2 regions of the Acidiphilium cryptum JF-5 genome follow, and region 1 is predicted to be linked to the other one. Evidence: riboswitches for the same ligand, from Rfam matches in the RefSeq annotation. Region 1 holds a riboswitch; the other holds the start of a gene.
What was found. A riboswitch is a leader RNA that binds a small molecule or an ion and turns the genes downstream of it on or off. The one in region 1 is predicted to bind fluoride.
Positions count from the first base shown of each region.

Region 2: it holds a riboswitch for fluoride, as region 1 does, so the genes downstream of both, ACRY_RS05455 (respiratory chain complex I subunit 1 family protein) here and crcB (fluoride efflux transporter CrcB) in region 1, are expected to answer to the same signal.

Region 1 is NC_009484.1:345,818-356,475, forward strand. Features, by position in the region: gene ACRY_RS03960 (ABC transporter ATP-binding protein) at 1-544, shown strand, start outside; gene ACRY_RS03965 (efflux RND transporter periplasmic adaptor subunit) at 545-1,768, opposite strand; gene ACRY_RS03970 (ABC transporter permease) at 1,775-4,138, opposite strand; gene ACRY_RS03975 (ABC transporter ATP-binding protein) at 4,145-4,897, opposite strand; gene ACRY_RS03980 (DUF190 domain-containing protein) at 5,000-5,323, opposite strand; gene crcB (fluoride efflux transporter CrcB) at 5,325-5,702, opposite strand; fluoride riboswitch at 5,836-5,897, opposite strand; gene ACRY_RS03990 (anion transporter) at 5,957-7,201, opposite strand; gene ACRY_RS03995 (ABC transporter permease) at 7,362-9,485, opposite strand; gene ACRY_RS04000 (efflux RND transporter periplasmic adaptor subunit) at 9,499-10,658, opposite strand, start outside.
Region 2 is NC_009484.1:674,300-684,957, reverse strand. Features, by position in the region: gene ACRY_RS05485 (DUF190 domain-containing protein) at 1-104, opposite strand, end outside; gene ACRY_RS05480 (hydrogenase 4 subunit B) at 226-2,202, opposite strand; gene ACRY_RS05475 (4Fe-4S binding protein) at 2,192-2,986, opposite strand; gene ACRY_RS05470 (NADH-quinone oxidoreductase subunit D) at 3,000-4,430, opposite strand; gene ACRY_RS05465 (proton-conducting transporter membrane subunit) at 4,433-5,953, opposite strand; gene ACRY_RS05460 (hypothetical protein) at 5,955-6,635, opposite strand; gene ACRY_RS05455 (respiratory chain complex I subunit 1 family protein) at 6,635-7,588, opposite strand; fluoride riboswitch at 7,675-7,737, opposite strand; gene ACRY_RS05450 (Coq4 family protein) at 7,947-8,768, opposite strand; gene ACRY_RS05445 (L,D-transpeptidase) at 8,817-9,554, opposite strand; gene ACRY_RS05440 (SCO family protein) at 9,915-10,469, opposite strand; gene ACRY_RS05435 (methyl-accepting chemotaxis protein) at 10,469-10,658, opposite strand, start outside.

The sequences.
Region 1 (10,658 bases):
GACGAGGGAAACCCTGCGCACCGAACTGCGCGCGCTGATCGTCGAATCCGGGCTGAGCGCGCTCTGCATCTCGCACGACCCGGCCGATATCGCGCGCCTCGCCGACCGCGTCGCCGTCCTCGAGGACCGCCGCCTGACCGCCTGCACCACGCCGGACGCCATGTTCGCCCGGCCCGCAACCCCCTACGCGGCGCGCCTCGCCGGGCTGTGCGGGGGCGTGAGGGTGCCGGCGCGCGGGGAGGGGAGTGATGCCGCCATCGCCCTCGGCGGCGCGCAGCTCGCCATCCCCGGCGGCGCCGCCCGCCTCGCCGGTGCCGCGCAGGCGCTGCTGTTCTGGCCGCGCGGCGCGCTGTCCCTCGCCGCCGAGGGCGTGCCGGCCACCTGCATCGGCGCGCATTTCGAGGCCGGGCACTGGCAGGCGCTGCTGCGGCTCGACGGACTCGCCGCGCCGGTTCCGGTTCAGTGCGCGGCCCCGCCGCCGCGCGGCGCCGTCGCCCTGCGTGTCGCGGCCGACCGGCTGCACCTGTTTCCGTTCAGCGGATAGTCACGACCCGTCCTCCGCGCCGGCGGGGCGGATTGCGATGCGCGTGCCGTCGCGGATCCGCTCACCCGGATAGAGCACCACGCGCTGCCCCGGCGCGAGCCCCGCGCGGATCTCGGCCTCAAGCCCGCCGCGCGCGCCGACCGTCACCGCCCGCCGCCGCGCCACGCCACGGTCATCGACGTACACCGCCCAGCCATCCCCCATCCGCACCAGCGCGCCGAGCGGCACCCGCAGCACATCGCCCTGGAACGTGATCACGTGCACATCGACCCGATACCCGTCGCCGAGCGCCTGCCAGCGCGCGGGCGGATCGGTGAGGTCGAGCACGACATCGACGCGCTGCTCCTCGATCCCCAGCGCCGAGACCTTCATCCGCCCGACCGGATCGATCCGGCGGATCACCGCGTGCAGGTCCGACCCACCCCAGCCGGTGACGATCGCCGCCTCGCCCTGGCGCATCCTCACCGCATCCTCCGAGAGCGGATCGATGACGATCTCGAGCTGGTGCGGATCGCCGATATCGAGCAGCGCCGCCCCCGCCGCGACGATGCCGGCGCTGCGCCGGATCACCCGCAGCACCACGCCGCTGACCGGCGCCGTCACCCGCACCACCTCGCCGGCCGGCGCCGCGCGGCGCGCGGCGTCGCGGGGCAGCAGGCGCGCGCGGGCGGCGGCGAGTTCCTGGTCGCGCAGTTCGAGCGCCGCCCGCGCCGCGGCGAGGCCGGCCTCCGCCGCGCGGAAGGCCCGCTCGGCATCGTCCGCCTCGCGCTGCGAAATCGCCCGCCGCGGCAGCAGCCGCCGGGCGCGGTCGCGCTCGGTGCGGGCGAAGACCAGCGTCGTCTCCGCCCGGTCCCGCTCGGCCGCCGCCTGCGCCTTCGCCGCCAGCGCCGCGCCCACCGCGGCCTCCCGCTCCGCCATCGTGCGGGTATCGAGCATCGAGGGCGGCGCCGGCACGATCCGCGCCAGCACCGTCCGTCCCGCGGTCACCGGGTCGCCCGGATCGGCGGTGATCCGGTCGAGATCCCCGGTCAGCGGCGCCTGCAGCGTGTAGACGTGGCGCACCCTGGTCTCGCCGTCATCGTCGATGGTCACGCGCAGCATGCCTCTGGCAACGGTGGCGACATCCACCGCCACCGGCCGCGGGCGGAAACTGTAGACGATCCCGGCGCCGACCGCCGCGGCCAGCACGCCCCAGATCACGATCCGCCGGACGAAGGGGCGCATGGGTTCCTACTCCCGCGTCTTCAGCACGGCGATCATGTCCAGCCGGTCGAGGTGCCGCCGCAGCCAGGCGGCGACAATCGCCGCCGTCGCGATCATGATCAGCGCCGCGGTGCCGTAGGTCGACGGGTAGATCACCGGCGGCACCCGGAACAGCTCGGTCTCGAACGCCTTGCCGAAATACCAGGCGAGCAGCGTCCCCGCCCCGCAGCCGAGCGGAATGGCGATCCAGACCAGCAGCTCGATCTCGCCGAGCAGGATATAGGCCACCTCGGCGCGGCTGAAGCCGAGCACCCGCAGCGTCGCCAGTTCGCGCTCGCGCTCCGACAGCGCGATGCGGATCGCGTTGACGATCACCCCGACCGACAGCGCCGAGGCGAACCCGATGAAGAAACCAAGGAAGATGTCGATGGTCTCGCCCATCGTCCGGTGGAACGTGTCGATCGCCGCCCGGCGGAACTGGATCGCGGCAATCCCCGGCAGGGTCCGCAGCCGGGCGAGAAACGCCGCGCGCCGTGGTTCATCGAGCGTGACATGAACGCCGGACAGCACGCTGCCATCGCCCATCCGCCGGTTGAGCGCGGCAAGGTTCATGTAGGCCGGCTTGCCGATATAGGTGTCGAACAGCCGGACGACCGGAACCATCAGCACCGCGCGCCGCCCTTCGAGCAACTGCACGCGGACCGGATCGCCGATGCCGGCATGCAGCAGCCCCGCCAGCTGGCGCGACAGCACCAGCCCGTCCGCCGGCATGTCGATCGGCCCCCGCGCCACGTCGTGCACCGGGGCGAGGCGCGCGCCGGCCGGCACGCCGATCACCGGTTCGCGCTGTTCGGCCCGGCCGCGCGCGAGCCGCGCCGGCACGATGCGGAACGGCTCCGCCGCCAGCACGCCCGGCAGATGCCGGATATCGTCGAGAACGCCGCGCGGCCGCAGGTCGTTGAAGGTGATCGTCGCGTCCTGCCGCTGGCCGCGCTCGTAATGCGTCTCGACCAGCGCGTTCACCGCATCGACCCATTGCAGCGCGAGGATCAGCACGCCGACCGAGAGCGCGAGGCCGGCGCTCGCCAGGAAGGCGCGCAGCGGCCAGCGCAGCAGGCGGCGGACGATCATCCGGCTCGGCCCGTCGAGGAACCGCCCCAGCGCCGCCGGGCCGAGGCGAGACCGCCGATAGACCGCCGGCGGCGCCGGCTGCATCGCGATCGCCGGCGGCAGCCGCGCGGCGCGGCCCACCGCCCCCATGCCGCCGGCGAGCGAGGTGGCCAGGCTCACCGCGGCGGCGATCGCGAAACTCCGTGGCCCCGGCTGGTAGAGCAGGAACGGAAAGCGGAAGAACTCGCGATAGAGCCTGGTGTTCCAGTTGCCGAGCGCGGCGCCGAGCACCGCGCCCAGCACGATGCCGCCGGCGGCGATGGCGAGCACCAGCTTCGCGTAATGCCAGAAGATCGCCCCGCCGCCATAGCCGAACGCCTTGAGCAGGCCGATCTCCCGCCGCTCGGTCGCGACCAGCCGCGCCATCACCATGTTGGTGAGGAAGGCGGCGACGCCGAGAAAGATCGCCGGCATCAGCCGCGACATGTTCTTCTGCTGCGCGATCTCGTTGCTCAGGAACCAGTTCGAGACCTGTTCGGCGCGGTCATAGGCGCCGGTGCCGCCATAACGGGCGAGCAGCGCGTCGAGCCGGGCGATCACCGGCTGCGGGCGCTGGCCGGGAGAGAGCGCGAGCGAGACATCGTCGAACGCGCCCTTCAGGCCGAAGGCGGCGGCAAGCTCGTCGCGCCCCATCCAGATCACGCCGAACCGCCGGTCATCCGGCATCAGCCCGCCGGGCGGAATCGCATAGACGAATTCCGGGCTGAGCGCGGTGCCGACGATGCGCAGCGCCACGCGCCGGCCGCGCAGCACCGCGCCGATCGTATCGCCCGGCCGCAGGTGATGCGCCTCGGCGAAGGGTTCGCCGACCACCGCCTCGCGCAGCCGGCCAGGCGCCGGCAGCCGGCCCGCGCGCAGGACCAGCGCGTTGAGCCGCTGCGGGCCGGATTTCGGCAGCGAGACCAGAGTCGCCACCACCGGCTCGCGATACCCCGCGACATCCAGCAGACCGGACTCGACGATTCGCGTCTCCACCACCCGCACGCCCGGAATCGCGGCGATCCGCGCCTCCAGCGAGTCCGGCGCGCGCTTCAGCCGGGCGAACACATCGGCGAAGCGCGCGCGCTCGTAATAGGCGCTGGTCGTCGCCTCCAGCGATTCGGTCGTGGTCAGCGCCATCACCATCAGCGCGACGCCGGAGGCGATCACCAGCGCGATCGCCAGCGCCTGCAGGCGCAGCCGCCACAGATCGCGCAGCAGCTTGCGGTCGAGGCTCGACACCGAGCGCTACCACACCAGCCCGGCCGGGCTGTGCCGGACCGGGTTGACCCGCGTGCCGACGATCCGCCCGTCGGCAAAGCTCAGCACGCGGTCGGCGATGTCGGCGATCACCGCGTTATGGGTGATGAGCGCCGTGGTGGTGCCGAGTTCGCCGTTCACCTTCAGGATCGCCTCGAGCACCAGAATGCCGGTGCGGCTGTCGAGCGCGCCGGTCGGCTCGTCGCAGAACAGCAGGTCCGGCGACTTGGCGATGGCGCGGGCGATGGCCACCCGCTGCTGTTCGCCGCCGGAGAGCTGGGCGGGGAAATGATCGAGCCGGTCGCCGAGGCCGACCAGCTCCAGCGCCGCCTCCGGCGCCATCGGCGCCTCGGCGATCTCGGTCACCAGCGCGACATTCTCCCGCGCGGTGAGGCTGGCGATGAGGTTGTAGAACTGGAAGACGAAGCCGACATGCCGGCGCCGGTAGCGGGTCAGCCCCCGCTCGCCGCCCTGCGCGATCGGCTGGCCGCGGAACAGCACCTCGCCGGCCGAAGGCGTGTCGAGCCCGCCGAGAATGTTCAGCAGCGTGGATTTCCCGCTGCCCGAGGGGCCGAGCAGCACGACCAGCTCGCCCTCGCGGAGCGTGAGGTCGACATCGCGCAGCGCCGGCACCTCGACGGCACCCATCCGGTAGATCTTGGCCAGGCCGCGCGCCACCAGCGCGACCGGCGCCGCCCGCTCCTCGTCCGGCAACGCCACCCCGCCGGCGACAGGTTCCATGCCGCGCCTCCGCACGCATCACCGGCCGGAACCCTAGCCGCCGCGCGCTCCCCCATCATTGACGTCGATCAAGCGGGGGAGGCGGGAGCGCCCCGCTTCGCGCTACGCGCGGCGATGGCGGGTGGCGGGCCAGGAAATGATGTGGCCGTCCGGCACCAGATCCGCGAGCGAATCGATCACCGATATCGCGGTGTCCGGCGCGCAGCAGATCTCGATCATCAGCGGCAGGTCGACATCGAAATGCAGCAGGTCGGCGGCATGGATGATCTTCTGCCCGTTCATCCCCGCGATGCCCCGGAATACCGACACGCCGTCGAGATCGAAATCGTCGCGCAGCCGCGTCAGGATGTCCTCCATCAGGTGGCGCCGCCGCCCGTGATCGGTTTCGCTCAGCGCGATGCGCACCAGCGTGACCTGTTCTTCCATGTCAGACATTCCTTGCGATGTAGACGCCGAGAACGGCGCCGATGAACCCGAGCACGACCGACAGCAGCACGTAAAGCGCCGACTTCACGATCTCCCCGTTCTCCACCAGCATGAGCGTTTCGAGCTCGAAGGTCGAGAATGTCGTGTAGCCGCCGAGAAAGCCGGTGAGCACGCCGGTGCGGATCGCCGGATCGATGGCGACGCGCTCGGCGGTGAGCACGAAGAGAAAGCCGATCAGGAACGAGCCGAGCACGTTGATGCTGAGCACGGCGACGGGAAAGCCGCGCCCGAACAGGTTCTGCATGAAGATGGTCTGGCCGTAGCGCGCCCAGCAGCCGAGCGAGCCGAAAAAGGCGATGGCCGCAAGTGTCTTGATCATGAAACGCCTTCTTGTTGTGGCGGAAATGTCGGGAATGTCGAGGGGATGGCGGCGGGGCAGGGCGGAAGCCTGCCGGCCATGGCCGGATCGGAAATGTCGAAAACGCGCGCGCCTGTCCCTCCGCGGTTGACGGATCGAAACAGGAGTCATCAGCCCCGCGGGCGGTTCACGGCGAACCCCATCGCCGGCGCGGCCGGACCGCACGGGACGTGTTTGCGATGCCGGGTCCGGGCTGTCAATCCGCCCCGAACCACCTAGCCGATGCCGACGAGCCAGGCGGTGCCGAGCGCGATCGTGAGAACCGTGATGGGCAGGCCGAACTTCAGATAGTCGCCGAAGCCGATCCGCACGCCGGCGGCGCGCGCCCGCTCGGCGACGATGAGATTCGCCACCGATCCCGGCAGCGTCAGGTTGCCCGCGAGGGTGGATGCCATGGCGACGATGAGCCACGCCTGCCGCGGGTCGGCGAGATGGGCGATGAAGGGGCGCAGCACCAGCACCGCCGGCACGTTGCTGACCAGGTTCGACAGGATCGCGGTGAGCGGCACCAGCACCGCCGGCCGGCCCGGATGCAGGGCTGCGACGCGCCCGATCACCGCCGCGCCGATCACCTCGCGCTGCAACGCGGCAACGACGACGAACAGCCCCGCGAACATCAGCAGCAGCGACCAGTCGACGCCGGCGAGCAGGCGCTGGCTCTTCACCCCCGGCGTCAGCATGATCAGCGCGGCGGCCACCAGCGCCGCCTCCGCCGGGCGCATGCCGCCGAGGCAGGCGATGACGAACAGCACCAGCAGCACGACCGACTTGCCGATGAGCCCGCCATGCGGCCGGCGCCGCGCGGCGGATGCCGCCGGCGCCGTCAGCGCCTCGAAGCCCGCGCGATGCAGCAGCCGGATGACGAGGAAGACGATCGGCAGCCCGAGCAGCGCGACCGGCACCAGCGCGCCGGCGAACGCGGCATAGCCGATGCCGGAGAGGCTGCCGATGATCATGTTCTGCGGGTTGCCGGTGATCGTCGCCACCGACCCGACATTCGAGGCGGTCGCCAGCGCGACGAGATAGGGCAGGGGCTGTTTCCGCCCCGCCCGGCAGGCTTCGAGCACCAGCGGCGTGAGCACGACGCAGACCGTGTCGTTGACCAGCACCGCCGAGAGCAGCCCGGCCATCGCGACGGTGAGCGCCAGCAGCGCATCGGTGCCGGAGGCGCGCGAGAGCACCGCCCCGGTGATCCGCTCGAAGAACCCGGCCCGGCGCAGCGCCGCGGCGAGGATCATCATGCCGAGCAGCAGCGCGATCGTGTCGAAATCGATCGCGGCGACCGCCTGCCGGAGCGTCAGCGCCCCGCTCGCGACCATCAGCACCGCGCCGACGAAGGCGATCCCCGCGCGGTCGAGCCGGAAGAAGGGCAACCGGCCCAGCGCCACCCCGGCGTAGGTCAGCGCGAAGATGACCACCGTCGCGGCCGGCTGCCATGATCCGAAGAGGTCGCCGTGCATGGCGCGGACCTTGCGCTCAGCGGCCGCGGCGGAGAAGGTACGCCGCCTGCCGGCCGCGTCGCTGCCCCGGCCGTGCCCGCCCGTATCGAATCCTGCATCTCATGGCGGAAGGATAGGCGAGGCGGCCGGGTTTTGCACGCGGCCCCGTGGCCGGCCGGCGTCACTCGTAGCGCAGCGCCTCGATCGGATCGAGCCGCGCCGCCTTCCGCGCCGGGTAGAACCCGAACGCCACGCCCACCGCGACCGAGAACAGGAATCCGCCCGCCACCGCCAGCAGCGAAACCGGCGCCGGCCAGCCCGCGAACAGCGTGATCCCGCCGGACAGCGCGACCCCGAGCACGATCCCGCCGAGCCCGCCGGTGACGCTGAGGAACACCGATTCGGCCAGGAACTGCAGCAGCACATGCAGCCGCCGCGCCCCGATCGCCATCCGCAGCCCGATCTCGCGGGTCCGCTCCGTCACCGACACGAGCAGGATGTTCATGATCCCGATGCCGCCCACCAGCAGCGAGATCGACGCGACGATGGCCAGCAGCAGCGACATGATCCGGCTCGACCCCTGCGCCGCCGCGGCGATCTGGCTGAGATTGCGCACCGAGAAATCCTTGAGCCCGTTCGGCTGGATGCGGTGGCGCACCGACAGCGTGCCGCTGATCTGCTCCATCGCCTCCGCCACCGCGTCCGGCGAGACCGCCTGGGCGAACAGCTGGTTCACGTACCCGGTCAGCCGCAGTTGCAGGCCGTAGGGGTTGGGCCAGGCTGGATAGGCCCAGTTCAGCGGCGCATCCTGCCGGCTGGGCGTCGCGGTGCCGAGCACCCGCTGCTCGGCGGTGCTGAAGGGCAGCATCACGATATCGTCCTGGTCGGTGCCGAACGCCGTCTGCCCCTTGCCCGCCAGCACGCCGATCACCCGGATCGGCGTGCCCTTCACCAGGATCGTCGCCCCCACCGGGTCCTCGCCGGGGGCGAAGAGCTGCTGGCGCACGGTCTGGCCGATCAGCCCGACCAGCGCGCCGTTCCTCTCGTCCTGCGCGCCGATCGGCCGCCCCTCGGCGACGCGCCAGTTGGTCATCGCCGGATAGTCGATGCTGACGCCGGCGATCGCCGTGGTCCAGTTCTGGCTCGCATAGCGCACCTGTCCGGCGGCGCGGATGAGATAGCCGATCCGGCTCACCGCCGGGTCTTCCCGCAGGATCGCCCGCGCGTCGTCCACCGTGATGGTCGAGGCGCTGCCGAACCCCGCCCGCGCGCCGCCGGCCGTCGTCGCCCCGGGCAGCACCACGAGCAGGTTGGTCCCGAGGCTCTCGATCTGCTTGCGGATCGCCTGGTTCGCGCCCTGGCCCACCGCGACCATGGTGATCAGCGCGGCGACGCCGATGAACACGCCGAGCATGGTCAGCGCCGAGCGCAGCCGGTTGCGCGCCAGCGCCTGCACCGCGGCGCCGACGATCATGGCGCCGAACGCCCAGGCGATGCCGGCGCGCCGCCGCGCCGGCGCGGCATCCGGCGTTTCATTGGGCGCGGCGTCTGGCGCGGCCTCTGCCACCGCCGGCGCCGCTTCTCCCCGCGCCTTTTCCCGCCGCTCGTCGCCGACGATCCGCCCATCGCGCATCGTCAGCACCCGATCGGCATAGGCGGCGATGTCCGGCTCGTGGGTGACGACGAGGATCGTCGTGCCCCGCTCGCGGTTGAGCGCCGCCAGCGTTTCCATGATCTCGTGCGACGTCCTCGTGTCGAGATTGCCGGTGGGTTCGTCGGCCAGCAGCAGGCGCGGCGCGTTGATCAGCGCGCGGGCGATGGCGACGCGCTGCTGCTGCCCGCCCGAAAGCTGCGAGGGCGTGTTGCCCTCCCTTCCGGCCAGCCCCATCTGCCCGAGCGCCCGCAGCGCGCGGGCGGTGCGCGAGCCGCCCTTCACCGGCCCGTCCGAGGCGTAGAACAGCGGCAGCGCCACGTTGTCGAGCGCGCTGGTCCGCGCCAGCAGGTTGAAGCTCTGGAACACGAAGCCGATGCGCGCGCTGCGCACCCGCGCCAGCTCCGGCTCCTCCAGCCGGGCGACGTCGACGGATTCGAACCGGTATTCGCCCCGGCTCGGCCGGTCGAGGCAGCCGAGAATCGCCATCAGCGTCGACTTGCCCGACCCCGACGAACCCATGATGGCGACGAACTCGCCCGGCCCGATCACGAGATCGACCTCGCGCAGCGCCTGCACCTCGACATCGCCGCTCCGGTAGGTCCGCGAAACGCCGCGCAGCTCGATGACCGCCCCTGGCACCGCCCCCGGCATCGCCCGCGCCCCGTCAGAACCGCGGCACGAAGGGCGTCGCCGCCCGCGCCCGCCGCTCGCCGGTGATCACCTCGTCGCCGTCGCGCAGTCCGCCGCTCACGATCTCCGTATTGGTGTCGTCATCGAGCCCCGTGACCACCGGAACGGCGGCCGGCTTGCCCTGCCGCAGCACCCACACGCGCGCCCCGCCCCCCGCCGGCGCCGCCTTCGCCAGGCGCGGCGTGAAGCGCAGCGCCTGGTCCGGCACGCGCAGCACGCCGGCCCGCGCCGCGGTGATGATCCGCACCGACGCGGTCATGCCCGGCTTCAGCTTCAGGTCGCGGTTGTCCACCTCGATGACGACGTCGTAGGTCACCACGTTCTGCACCGTCTGCGGCGACTGGCGCACCTGCGTCACCGTGCCGTCGAACGTCTCGCCCGGAAAGGCGAGAACGGTGAACCGCGCCGCCTCGCCCTTGCGGATATCCGCGATATCCCCCTCGCTGACATTGGTATCCACCTGCATCCGCGTCAGGTCGGTGGCGATCAGGAACAGCGTCGGCGTCTGGAACGAGGCGGCGACGGTCTGCCCGATCGTGACATTGCGCGAGACGACGATCCCGTTCACCGGCGAGACGATGTCGGTATAGCCGAGATTGGCCTGCGCGGCGGCGAGCTTCGCCTCGTCCTGCCGGATCACCGCGCGGTCGAGCGCGGTCTGCGCCTCCAGTTGCCGATACGTCGCCTTCGCGCTGTCGGCGGCGTTCTCCGAGGCGTAGCGCTGCGGCACCAGCGAGGCGAGGCGGCGGTAATTGCCGCGCGCATAGTCGAGGCTCGCCTCGTCCTTGCGCAGCTGCGCCTGGTCCACGGCCACCGCCGCCCGGTCCTGGTCCACCACCGCCTGGTAGGGCCGCGGGTCGATCCGGGCGCAGATCTGCCCGAGCTTCACGATCGTGTTGTAGTCGCAGCTGATGTCCTGGATGATGCCGGACACCGCCGAGCCGACGATCACCGTCAGGATCGGGTTGACCGTCCCCGTCGCCGTCACCGCCCGCGTAATGTCGCCGCGCCCGACCTTCGCCGTCACGTAGTGAACCGGCGGCGGCGCCCCCACCGTCCGCCAGCCGATCGCGATCGCCGCCGCCACCCCCACCGCCAGCGCCGCCAGCACGGCGCCGCGCCGGACGCGCCGGC
Region 2 (10,658 bases), 330 kb from region 1:
CGCATCGCCGCCTCGAGGATCGCGCGATAGAGAGGCTGGCCGCCGGCCATGTCGTCCTCGCCCAGGAAAACCCTGAGCAGCAGGGCATCTTCCATGATGCGCATCGAGGTCCTCCTCGGCGTTCGGGTCGAACCGGCCCGGACAACGACGCTACACCGAGACTAGCGCCGATCCGCCGGCCCTGTCAGCAAGAAATGACATCCTCCCGATCGTGCGAGCCGCCGGTCAGAACAGGGCGACAACGAGAATGGCGACGAGCAACAGGCCGATGATGCCGAGATAGAGATTGAGGGAGCCGGACTGCAAAACCCGGCCCCGCCGGGCGAGGCCATGCACCAGCCGCACCACCGGGCCGAACAGGGCGGGGCCGAAGATCGGGGCAACATCGTGCTCGAAACGCAGATGCTTCACGAAATACGGCGACAGGCTGGTTTCCACGCCGGTTTCCGCGCGCGGACGATAGACGAAGCTGTAGAACGTCCTGAGCGAATTCGAGAAGGTCAGGGCCGTGGTCGCATTTCGCCGGTCGAGGCGCGGCGAGCCGCCATACCAGACGGGAACGCGCCGCGCGGGCCGGCGTCTGCACAGCAGGATCGCCGCCACCGGCACCAGGGCCAGCAGCGGCATCACGATGACCAGCTTCGACGGCGAGATGAAGGCGAAGCCGGCGCTCAGCGGCACCAGGATCCATCCGTCGGTCATGTGCGCCGCGGCGTCGATGGCGTCGTGCGCGGGCCAGGCGCGGGCAAGCGCGCCGAGCCAGACCGGCATGCCCACGGCCAGCGCGAGCACGGCCAGGCCGAGCGCGCCGACCGCGGATTGATGCCGCGCGGGAAGCCGCGCGCCGCCGTCTGCCGCGCGCCCCTGCAGGCCGACGCCGAACAGCTTGACGAAGGTGGCGAAGGCGATCGCCGCCGTCAGCGCAAGCCCCGCGCCGGTCAGCACAAGCGTGAGGCGCTCCGCCAATCCCGGCAGGTGGAACCCCTGGAACACGGTCTGGAACATGAACCATTCCGAGACGAACCCGGCCTGGGGCGGCATCGCCGCCAGGCTCATCGCGGCGAACAGCGCCCCCATGCCGAACGGGGGCGTGTTCGCGCGCAGCACGCCGTCCTGCCGGATGGCGTAGCCGCCGGTGGCGGCGAACACGCCATCCGCGGCGAGAAACAGCGCTCCCTTGGCGAGCGCATGGGCGGCGAGATGCAGCAGCGCGACCGTGAACGCCAGCCCGGCGAACAGCGGCAGGTGCCCCGCCTCGAACAGCAGCGAAGCGCCGAGTGCGGTCACCGCCACCGACGCGTTCTCCGCCGAGGAGAAGGCGAGCAGCGCCCGCCAGTCCTCCTGCTGGAAGGCGTAGAGCGTGGTGAGGATCGCGCTGATCACGCCGATGGCGCACAGCGCGATGCCGAACCCCTCGTCCACCCCGCCCGGCAGCCAGACCAGCAGGCCTCGCGCCAGGCCGAAGAACGCCGCGTTGAGCACGACGCCGGACAGCACCGCCCCGGTCGCGCCCGAGCCCGCCCCATAGGCGCCCGGAAACCATTCGTAGAACGGCAGCAGCCCGAGCTTGGCGCCGAACCCGACGAGCAGGAGCCCGCCGGCGATCGCCGGACCATAGAGCGCCGCCCCGCGCCAGGCCCCGGCGAACCCCGCGAAGCCCAGGGAGCCGGACGCAGTCCCCAGGACCAGAACCGCCGCGAGCAGCGCCACGGCCCCCACCTCGAGCAGGCCGAGCATGAACAGCGCGCGGCTTCCCGCCCCTTCGGCCAGCCGTTCGCCAAGGATCATCGCCGCGCCGCCCAGGCTCATGACCTCCCAGGCGACGAGGAATGCGGCTCCCTGCGTCACCCCGAAGACGCCGAGCGCGCCGATCAGGCTCATCGACAGTCCGAACAGCCAGAACCGCCCGCCCCGCCCCGGCGAGCCGAGCCAGGCCGCCAGCATCGCCGGCGCCAGCCCGAAGCCGAACAGCCAGAGCGCGGCCGGGGAGAGCGTGAAGCCGGAGCCTTCGTCGGCGATGCGGAAGACGGGCAGCGCCACCGGCGGACTGGCCCCCGGCAGCGCCAGGATCGCGGCGATCATGCCGGCAAGGCAGCCCAGCCCGGCCAGCCCGCGGCCGAGCACGACCCCCCTGCCCGCCAGCGCGATGAGGCCGGCGACCAGCCAGAACAGGGTGGCGAGGCCGATCAGGTCATTCGCCATCGATCCGTCCTCCGCGCACGCGTTGCGCCCGGCGCCCGAGGAACATCAGCAGCGCCTCGATGATCGCCGCCGGATTGGGCGGGCACCCCGGCAGGTACAGGTCGACCGGCAGCGCCTCCTCGAGGCCGGACAGGCACGGCCCGCCCGGCGCGATGCCGCCGGATACCGCGCATGTGCCGCTGGCCATGACCCAGCGCGGCGCCGGCATCGCCTCCCAGGTGCGGCGCAGCGGCTCCAGCATCGCCCGGGTGACCGGGCCGGTCACCAGCAGCAGATCGGCGAAGCGCGGCGAGGGCGTGAAGAAGATGCCCAGACGGTGCAGGTTGTAGAACGGGTTGTTCAGGGCCTGCAGCTCGGATTCGCAGCCATTGCAGGAGCCGGCATCGACATGCCGCACATGCAGGCTGCGCCGGAAGCCGCGCCCCGGACCATCCGCCGCGGCCAGCGCCGCCATGCCGGCGGCTTCGATGCCGGTCCTGAGATCGTCGCGCGTCCGCGCGCCGAACGCCCAGTCCCTGCTCTCGGCCAGCGCGCCGGTCGGGCAGGTTTCGACGCAACGCTGGCAGACGACGCAGCGCCCGTAATCGAGCGCGATCCGCGCGCCGGCGAGACCGATCGCCCCGGTCGGGCAGGATGCCGCGCATACCTCGCATCCCGCCTCGCAGCGCCCAGGGTCGAGCCGCGGCATCCCGACCACGCCATCCTGGCCGTCCGGCCCCGGCTTCAGCGGCCACGACGTGGTCGCGGATCCCTCAAGCAGGCCGATCAGCGTCCAGAGTGCCATCCGCACCTCCCCCTCATCGCGCGCATCCGGCGATGGTCAGGCCGAAACTCGCCTCGTTGATCGCGTAGTCCATCATGTTCGTGCCGTGCACGGTGTAGGGAAACACCCGCCAGTTGGAGAAGGAGGGCGACTTGATCTTGACCCGCGCGAGCCGCCCGTCGGGCCCGACATGCACGGCATAGATCAGCGTGCCGCGCGGCGATTCCGCCCAGCCCATTGCCTCGGCGCCGGCCGCCGGCGCGCAGGCGACCCGGATTGCGCCGCCGGGCGTCAGCGCGATGGCGCGCACGATCATCAGCAGCGCATTCTCGATCTCGGCGATCCGCACGCGAGCACGGGCGTGGGCATCGCCGTCGGTCCCGGTGGCGACGGCGAGGGCGAGGTCGGGATCGTCGTAGGCGGCATAGGCATGGTCGCGCCGCAGGTCGCGGTCGAGGCCGGAGGCACGGGCAACCGGCCCGGTCGCGCCCTGGTCGAACGCCACCTCGCGGGGCAGCACGCCGGTCGTCGCCAGCCGGTCGAAATGGCTTTCCGAGGCGTCCAGCCGCGCGATGTAGCGGCGGATCGGCGCGCGCAGGGCATCGAGCGCCCCGGCAAGACCCTCGACGCGCAGCTCCCGCCGCAGCCCGCCCGGCGCGATCACGCCGCGCAGGAACCGGCTGCCCGTCACCCGGGCGCCGATCTGCTTGACCCGCTCGGCAAGCAGCGCGCCTTCGGCGTGGGCCACCTTCAGCGTCGTCGTATCGGCAAGATGGCCGAGATAATGAAGATGATTGTAAAGCCGCTCGAGCTCGGCGACGATCACCCGCTGGTAGCGCGCGCGGCCGGGAACGGCCACCTGCGCGGCGGCCTCCATCGCCTGCGCATAGGCAAGGGCATGCGCCACGCTGCCGACCCCCGAAACGCGCTCGGCCAGCACGAGCCCGGTCTCCGGCGTCTGGTCGACGAAGCGGTCTTCCATGCCGCGATGCTTGAGGAACAGATGCGGCACGTAATGCAGGATCGCCTCGCCGACATAGAAGAAGCTGAACTCGGCCGATTCGACCACGCCGGCCCGCACCGGCCCGAACGGCAGCACCTGCACGGCATCGCCGGACAGCCCCGGCAGCCGGCGCAGATCCGCCTCCTCATCGGCTCGCAGCGGCGCGATCAGCGAAAACGGCTCCGGCTGCCCGCTGAAGGCGATGCCGCGATGATCGGCCGTCTCCCGCTCGTACCATCCCAGCAGCGGCCAGATCGTGGCGATGCTCGGCACCGTTCCCCCGGCCGGAACGCTCCAGACCTCGAAGCCGGCGATCCCCGGGCGCGACGACACGTAGCGCAGCGTCTGCCGCCCGTCAGCCTCCGGGGCCGCATAGACCATGATCATCCGGCCCCCCGCAGCGCGCAGCGCGCCGGCCGCGGCCTCGATGGACGAGGGGTCCATGCCGCGCCTCGACGGCATGTTCACGACGCCCTCCGCGCATCCGGCATGCGGGCCGAGGCGCGCGCGGCAGGCGCCGGCGCGGCGGCCGGACGCTCGATCACCTGTTCGACCGTCTGGAAATCGCGCCACATCGCGCGCGGCCACCACAGGCCCAGCACCAGCAACGGGATCAGCGCGAGCCACATCGGCGCGACGGTCCAGGCCCCGAGCCGCGCCGGCCTCGGCGCGTCATCCCCGGCCGGCTCGAAATACATGACGCGAAAATGATCGAGGAAGCCGATGAAGATCAGGATCAGCAGAACCAGCATCACGATCGCCGCCCAGAGCCCGGCGCCGCGGAAACCGGCGCGCAGGATGGTCAGCTCGCTGGCGAACAGGCCGAAGGGCGGCGCGCCGGTGATCGCGACGGCACCGGCCAGCCAGAGTGCTGCGGCGACCGGAAAGTGGCGCGCATAGTCGCGGATCCGCGTCATCGACCGGGTGCCGAAACTGCGCATCGCGTTGCCGGCGCCGAAGAACATCAGCGACTTGTTCAGGCTGTGGTTGAGCATGTGATACATCGCGCCCGCGACGCCGAACGGCCCGCCGAAACCGAAGCCGAGGGCGACGATGCCCATGTGCTCGACGCTGGAATACGCCATCAGCCGCTTCACCCCGCGCTGGCGCACGATGAACAGCGCCGCCACCAGGAGCGAGGCGGTGCCGAACACCGCAAGGATCTGGTCGGGCAGCATGAACAGCCCGGCCCGGTGCAGCACCGCGAGATAGCGCACGATGCCCGCCATCGCCGCGTTCAGCAGCGCGCCGGAGAGCATCGCCGAGACCGGCGCCGGCCCCTCGCTGTGCGCATCCGGCAGCCAGGTGTGCATCGGCGCCAGCCCGACCTTGGTGCCGTAGCCCACCAGCACGAGCAGGAACCCGAGCACGAGCAGCGCGCGGTCCATGTGCGGCGCGGCATGCCGCAGGACGCGCCAGGTCATGTCGTAGGTCGGCCCCAGGCTGAACGTCCCGGCCCAGTAGAAGATCACCGTGCCAAGAAGCGCCAGCGTGATCCCGGCCGAGACGATGATGATGTATTTCCACCCTGCCTCGATCGCCTCCGCCGCCTGCTCGAACGCGACGAGGAAGGTGCTGACCACGGTCGTCATCTCGATCGCGATCCAGTAAAGCCCGGGATTGTTCATCAGCGGCGCGATGAAGATGGTCAGCGCGAACAGGGCGAAGAGCTGGTAGAACCGCGGCAGCCGCGCTTCCTCTCCCGGCATCCGCATGTAGCCGCAGGCATGGATCGAGGCGAGCAGATAGACCACCGCGGCGCACAGGATGATCCAGGCGCCGAGCGGATCGACGATCAGGTAGCGCCCGAGATAGCGGGCGCCGGCGGCAGGGGCGGAAACCGTCATCGCGACCGCGGCGATGAAGCAGAGCCCGGCCGCGGCGAGGTTGAGCCGCTCCGCGAGACGCGGCCGCGGCGCGGCCAGCATCGCCAGCACCGCGAGTGCCGGCGCGCCGATCAGGACCGATGTCGCGATCCCGGTCATCTCAGCCCACCAGCCGCCGCAGTTGCAAGGCACTCGTGCTGCCGACCTGCCCGACGAGATAACGCACCAGCACGCCGAAGCAGACGACGACGATGAGCAGGTCGAACAGGATCACGAGTTCGAGCAGCATCGGCATGCCGGGCACGAGAATCTGCGTGCCGAGGAAAATGCCGTTCTCGAGGACCAGCAGCCCGAGAACGTGACTGACCGCCTCGTGCCGCACCGCGAGCATCAGATAGCCGATCAGCTTCATCGACAGCATGACCGTCAGCGCCAGCACGACGACCTCGGCCGTCAGGTGCAGCGCCTGCGTCATCCGCGCGGCGACGACGAGCGAGAACACGACGGCGCCGGCGCCCAGCACCAGACTCGACCCCGGTCGCAGCAGCGGCTCGAGTTCCCGCTCGATCGTCAGCCGCCGGATGATGCGGAGCAGCAGGTAGGGCAGCAGCGTTCCCCGGAACGCCAGGGTCAGCAGCGCGATGACATAGAGTTCGGGATAATGGTCGATATACCCGACCGCCGCCGAGAGCAGCGCGATCGCCCACGATTCCGCGGCGAAGGCGATGAGGTAATGCCGCAGCCAGCGCGAGCCGAGCATGACGAAGGCAAGCAGCAGGCTCGCGATGGCGAGAACGCCGAACAGCGAGGCTTCGACCGGCGTCGCGTGAAACCCGTGCATCACCCGAGTCCGATCTGCGTGCCGATGATGGCGAGGACCGCCAGCAGGAACGAAACCGCGAGCGGTTCCTGATAGCGGTAGAAGCGCAACCGCGCCTGGATCGTGTCGACCGTCACGATGGCACAGGCGACGATGACGAATTTCACGATCACGCCGGCGGCGCTGCCGAGCACGCCCGGCGCCAGCCCGCGCGTGGAGAGGAACCACGGCATCGTCAGCACGTTGCAGAAGATCGTGTAGAGGATGAACTGCTTCATCATCGACGCCCATTTGAGCAGGGCGTGCAGCGGGCCGGCATATTCGAGCACGCGCGCCTCCTCGATCATGTAGACCTCGATATGCGTGCTGGAATGGATCGGCAGCCTGTCGGTCTCGACCGTCAGCAGGATGAAGAACGCGGCGACCAGGAACAGATGCGCGGGACCGAGATAGACCGCCGGGCTCGCCACCAGCAGGTGGTTCACCACGAAGGGCAGCATCGACCGCGCGAACAGGGTGATGCCGACGAAAACGAGGATCAGCGTCGGCTCCGCGAGAATGCCGATGACCGCCGCGCGGCTGGACCCGATCCCGCCATAGGCACTGCCGGTATCGAGCCCGGCCAGGGTGATCATGAAGGAGCCGAGCGTCAGGATCAGCCCGCCGCCGAGAATGTCCCCCATGTTCGAGAGCGGCAGCGGATAGTTTGTCAGCACCGGAATGAGGATCGGCACCGTCATCATGCAGGTGAAGGCGACGACGGGCGTCACCCAGAACAGCCACGAGGCGGTCTCCGGCACGACGATGTCCTTGTGGAACAGTTTCCACAGATCCCGGTAGGGCTGCAGCACCCCCGGGCCGTGCCCGCGCTGGATCCGCTCCTCGAACTGGACGATGCACCCCTGGATGAACGGCGCCGCCGCGATCGTGAACGCCACCTGGCAGGCCTGCAGAATGGCGTCGCGCACGGTCATGAGCGCAACCGATGGTTCCGTCGGGCTGAATGAAGGCAGTTCCGGCCAATACGCACCATGGCACCCGTCCTCTTCCGCTGTAGCGGATATGAACAGGAGTCATCGGCCCCACGGGCGGTTACACGGTGAACTCCATCACCGGCATCGGAATGCGATACAATCCAACCCTCGCCTGTCCGCCCACGCCTGTCAATCGGAATCGTCGAGGCCGAAGCACAGGGGGGCCGGACGGCGCGATCTCTTGGCCTGTCCTCTACCGCAACGCACCGTCATCAATGTGGCGGATCCGCGATCAGCCCGGTCGGCTGCGCACCGACCGCTTCCGCGGGAGGCCGCGCCAGCGCCGGCGGATCAGAAATCAGACCGTCCGCGCCAGCGCGGAGAACGGCCCGCTGTTCCAGCCCGTCGCCGTTCGGATGCGGGCGATCACCGCGCGATAGGCCACCGGTTCGGCGAGGTTGAGCCGGGCGCGCAGTTCGTCGAGATCCTCGGCCAGCAGCGCCTCGATATCGAGGCTCGGGATCCACGCCGCCGCGCGCCCGATCCGCCGCGCCTCGCGCACGGCGGCGAACACACCATCGCCGTCGAGCCCGGCCTTGCGCAGATAGCGCCGCACCACGAACGGGCCGGTCGTGCTGATCAGGCGGAAGGCGCGGATGCGAAGCTGCTCGTAACTCACCGCGAGCACACAGACCTCGCCCAGTTCGTCGCGGCCATAGCCTGTGAGGACATGATAGAGATCATGCATGTCGCGCGACGTGTAGCTGGAAAAGAGCCTGATCGGCTCGGGCAGTTCGCTGAGCTTCCGGGTCACCGCCGGCGTCGCCTCGATCAGGCCGCGCGCGGACAGCCCCTCGCGCTCCATGAAGGCGAGATAGTGCCGCCCGAGCGAATTCGGCTTCAGGGTACGCAGGTAGTCGTGATCATCGAGCGTGCGGGCGAGCGACCGCTTCTCGCGGATCACCGCCTGCCCGGCGGGAAACGACACGAAGCGGCGGAACACCCGGCGCTGCGAACGCCCGGCCAGCGCGATGCCCATCAGCGCCACCTGCTGGGTGTCCTCCGGGTCGCGGGCCAGGCGGATCAGCGCGCGCATCGCATCGAGCGGCCGGATGCGCTGCCGCGGAACGGTCGCCAGAACGGCGTCGATATCCTCGGGCCCGATGATGCTGGCGGTCATGCTTGTCCTCCGCGAACGGGGCTGGTGTTAACTTTGAAACGCTCATTATCATTTTTTAGCAATTTCTGAAAAATCAAGATTGCCTGGCCCCGTGCTGGGGCCGGGAATGCGGCGCAGGCCGCCCACCCCCCGCGTGATCATCACCAGCGCGCCCGGCAGGATCATCCGCGCGAGGCGAATGACCGCGCCGGGCGCCATCTGCACGCACCCCCGCGATGCCGGCCGGCCGAGCATGCCGACATTGGCCGTCCCGTGGATGAAGATATCGCGCGCCAGCGTGTCGACATCGCCGCCCTGGTTCCAGCCCGGCTGCAAACCCTCGAGCAGCAGGATTCGCCCGACGATCAGCCGGCTCGCGGCAAGGTGACCCGGCGCGAGGACCGGCTTCGCGAACCGGCCCGTTGGCCCTGCGGCATTCAGGACCTGGTCCGCCGGCCCGCCCCGCCCGAGTTCGCCGACGACGCGAAATACCCCAACCGGCGTCCGGTCGCTGCCGCGGCGCTGGCCGACCCCGAAGCGGGAGGTCGAAACCCGCCAGCCGGCGCGATACCGCCCGTCGCGAAACAGGTCGAGCCGCTCGCGCGCGATGTCGACGACGATGAAATCCCGATCGCCCGGCGCCGGATACCGCCGCGCCAGCCGGCGCCAGTCGGCCGCGAAGGCCCGCCGCCGCCACCGCGCGCGCAGCGCCGCAAGGTCGCGCCGAACCCGCGCCGGTAACCGCCGTTCCGCGACCCGCGCCTCGCCCGCCGCCGCTTCCGGCCCCCCACTCCGCCGCGCGGGCACCGCCAACGCGCTTCCGGCGGATCCCAGCGCCAGCGCAACTGCCAGTCCATATCCGATCGCCCGAAGCCTCATCACCTCGCCCCGAAACCCTACGGAATCACCACAACTTGTGGGAGATCGGCATCTCCGCCGGCCACATCAAGTTCAGCCGGCGGGTAGGCGCGAACAAATGCCCGGCACGCCCCTTGCGGATGATCGCAAAAGCGGGCGTTCCATCCCTGTCCGAGAGCAACATGGTGTTGAGACCAACCGGGGGCGTCACGGGCTGGCGCACCTGGTGGCGGCCGAGGTGCGGTCAGGACGATGAACGACCTCTCGGAGACGGACGGCAGCGGATCAGATCATGGCATCGACCAGGGTTCACTCCCTGCCGGGCTTCGGAACCGGATATCGCCGCAGCGCGCTGGCGAGCGCATCGGCGGAAAGCCCGTCGGGCAGCACGGTTGCCAGTTGCCCCGACGGCGACAGGAGATAGATCAGGCCGCCATGGGTCGGCTGCCCATTCGGTCCGTTCGGCCAGGCCACATACACATGGAATGCTGCGATCGCTTCGTTTACCTGCCGTTTGCTCCCGCCAAGGCCTTCAATACGGGGAGAAAACAAAGAGGCGTAATGCGCCGCGGCCTTCGGACGATCATGCCGGGGATCCACCGTGATGAAGACCGCATCGAAAATCCTGTTGCGCGGATCTGCCATTTCCAGCGCCCGCGCGAGGTGCGTCAAGGTTGTCGGGCAACGATCTGTGCATTTCGTATAGCCGAAGACCACCAGCAGATATCGCCCACGGAACCGCGCCTGCGTCACCACCTTCCCGGCGCCGTCCTGCAGGGCGAATCTGAAAGCCGGCGGCGGTGCCGCGATGCAGGCGGCGGGCCAACCAGCCAGTCCGGCAAGAAGCGCCCGACGGCCAGGCATCAGGCCATTTCCTTCGCTGCCGCCGGCCGATACCGCGATGGGGGAGCCGCGGCATCGTCGACAACGAAGCGTTGCTGAAGTGTCATCATATGCCGCGCCTCAGCAAGAAGGCTATTGGCCGCGGCGTTCGCCTCTTCCACCATAGCGGCATTCTGCTGCGTTACCTGATCCATGTCGCCGACGGCCTGG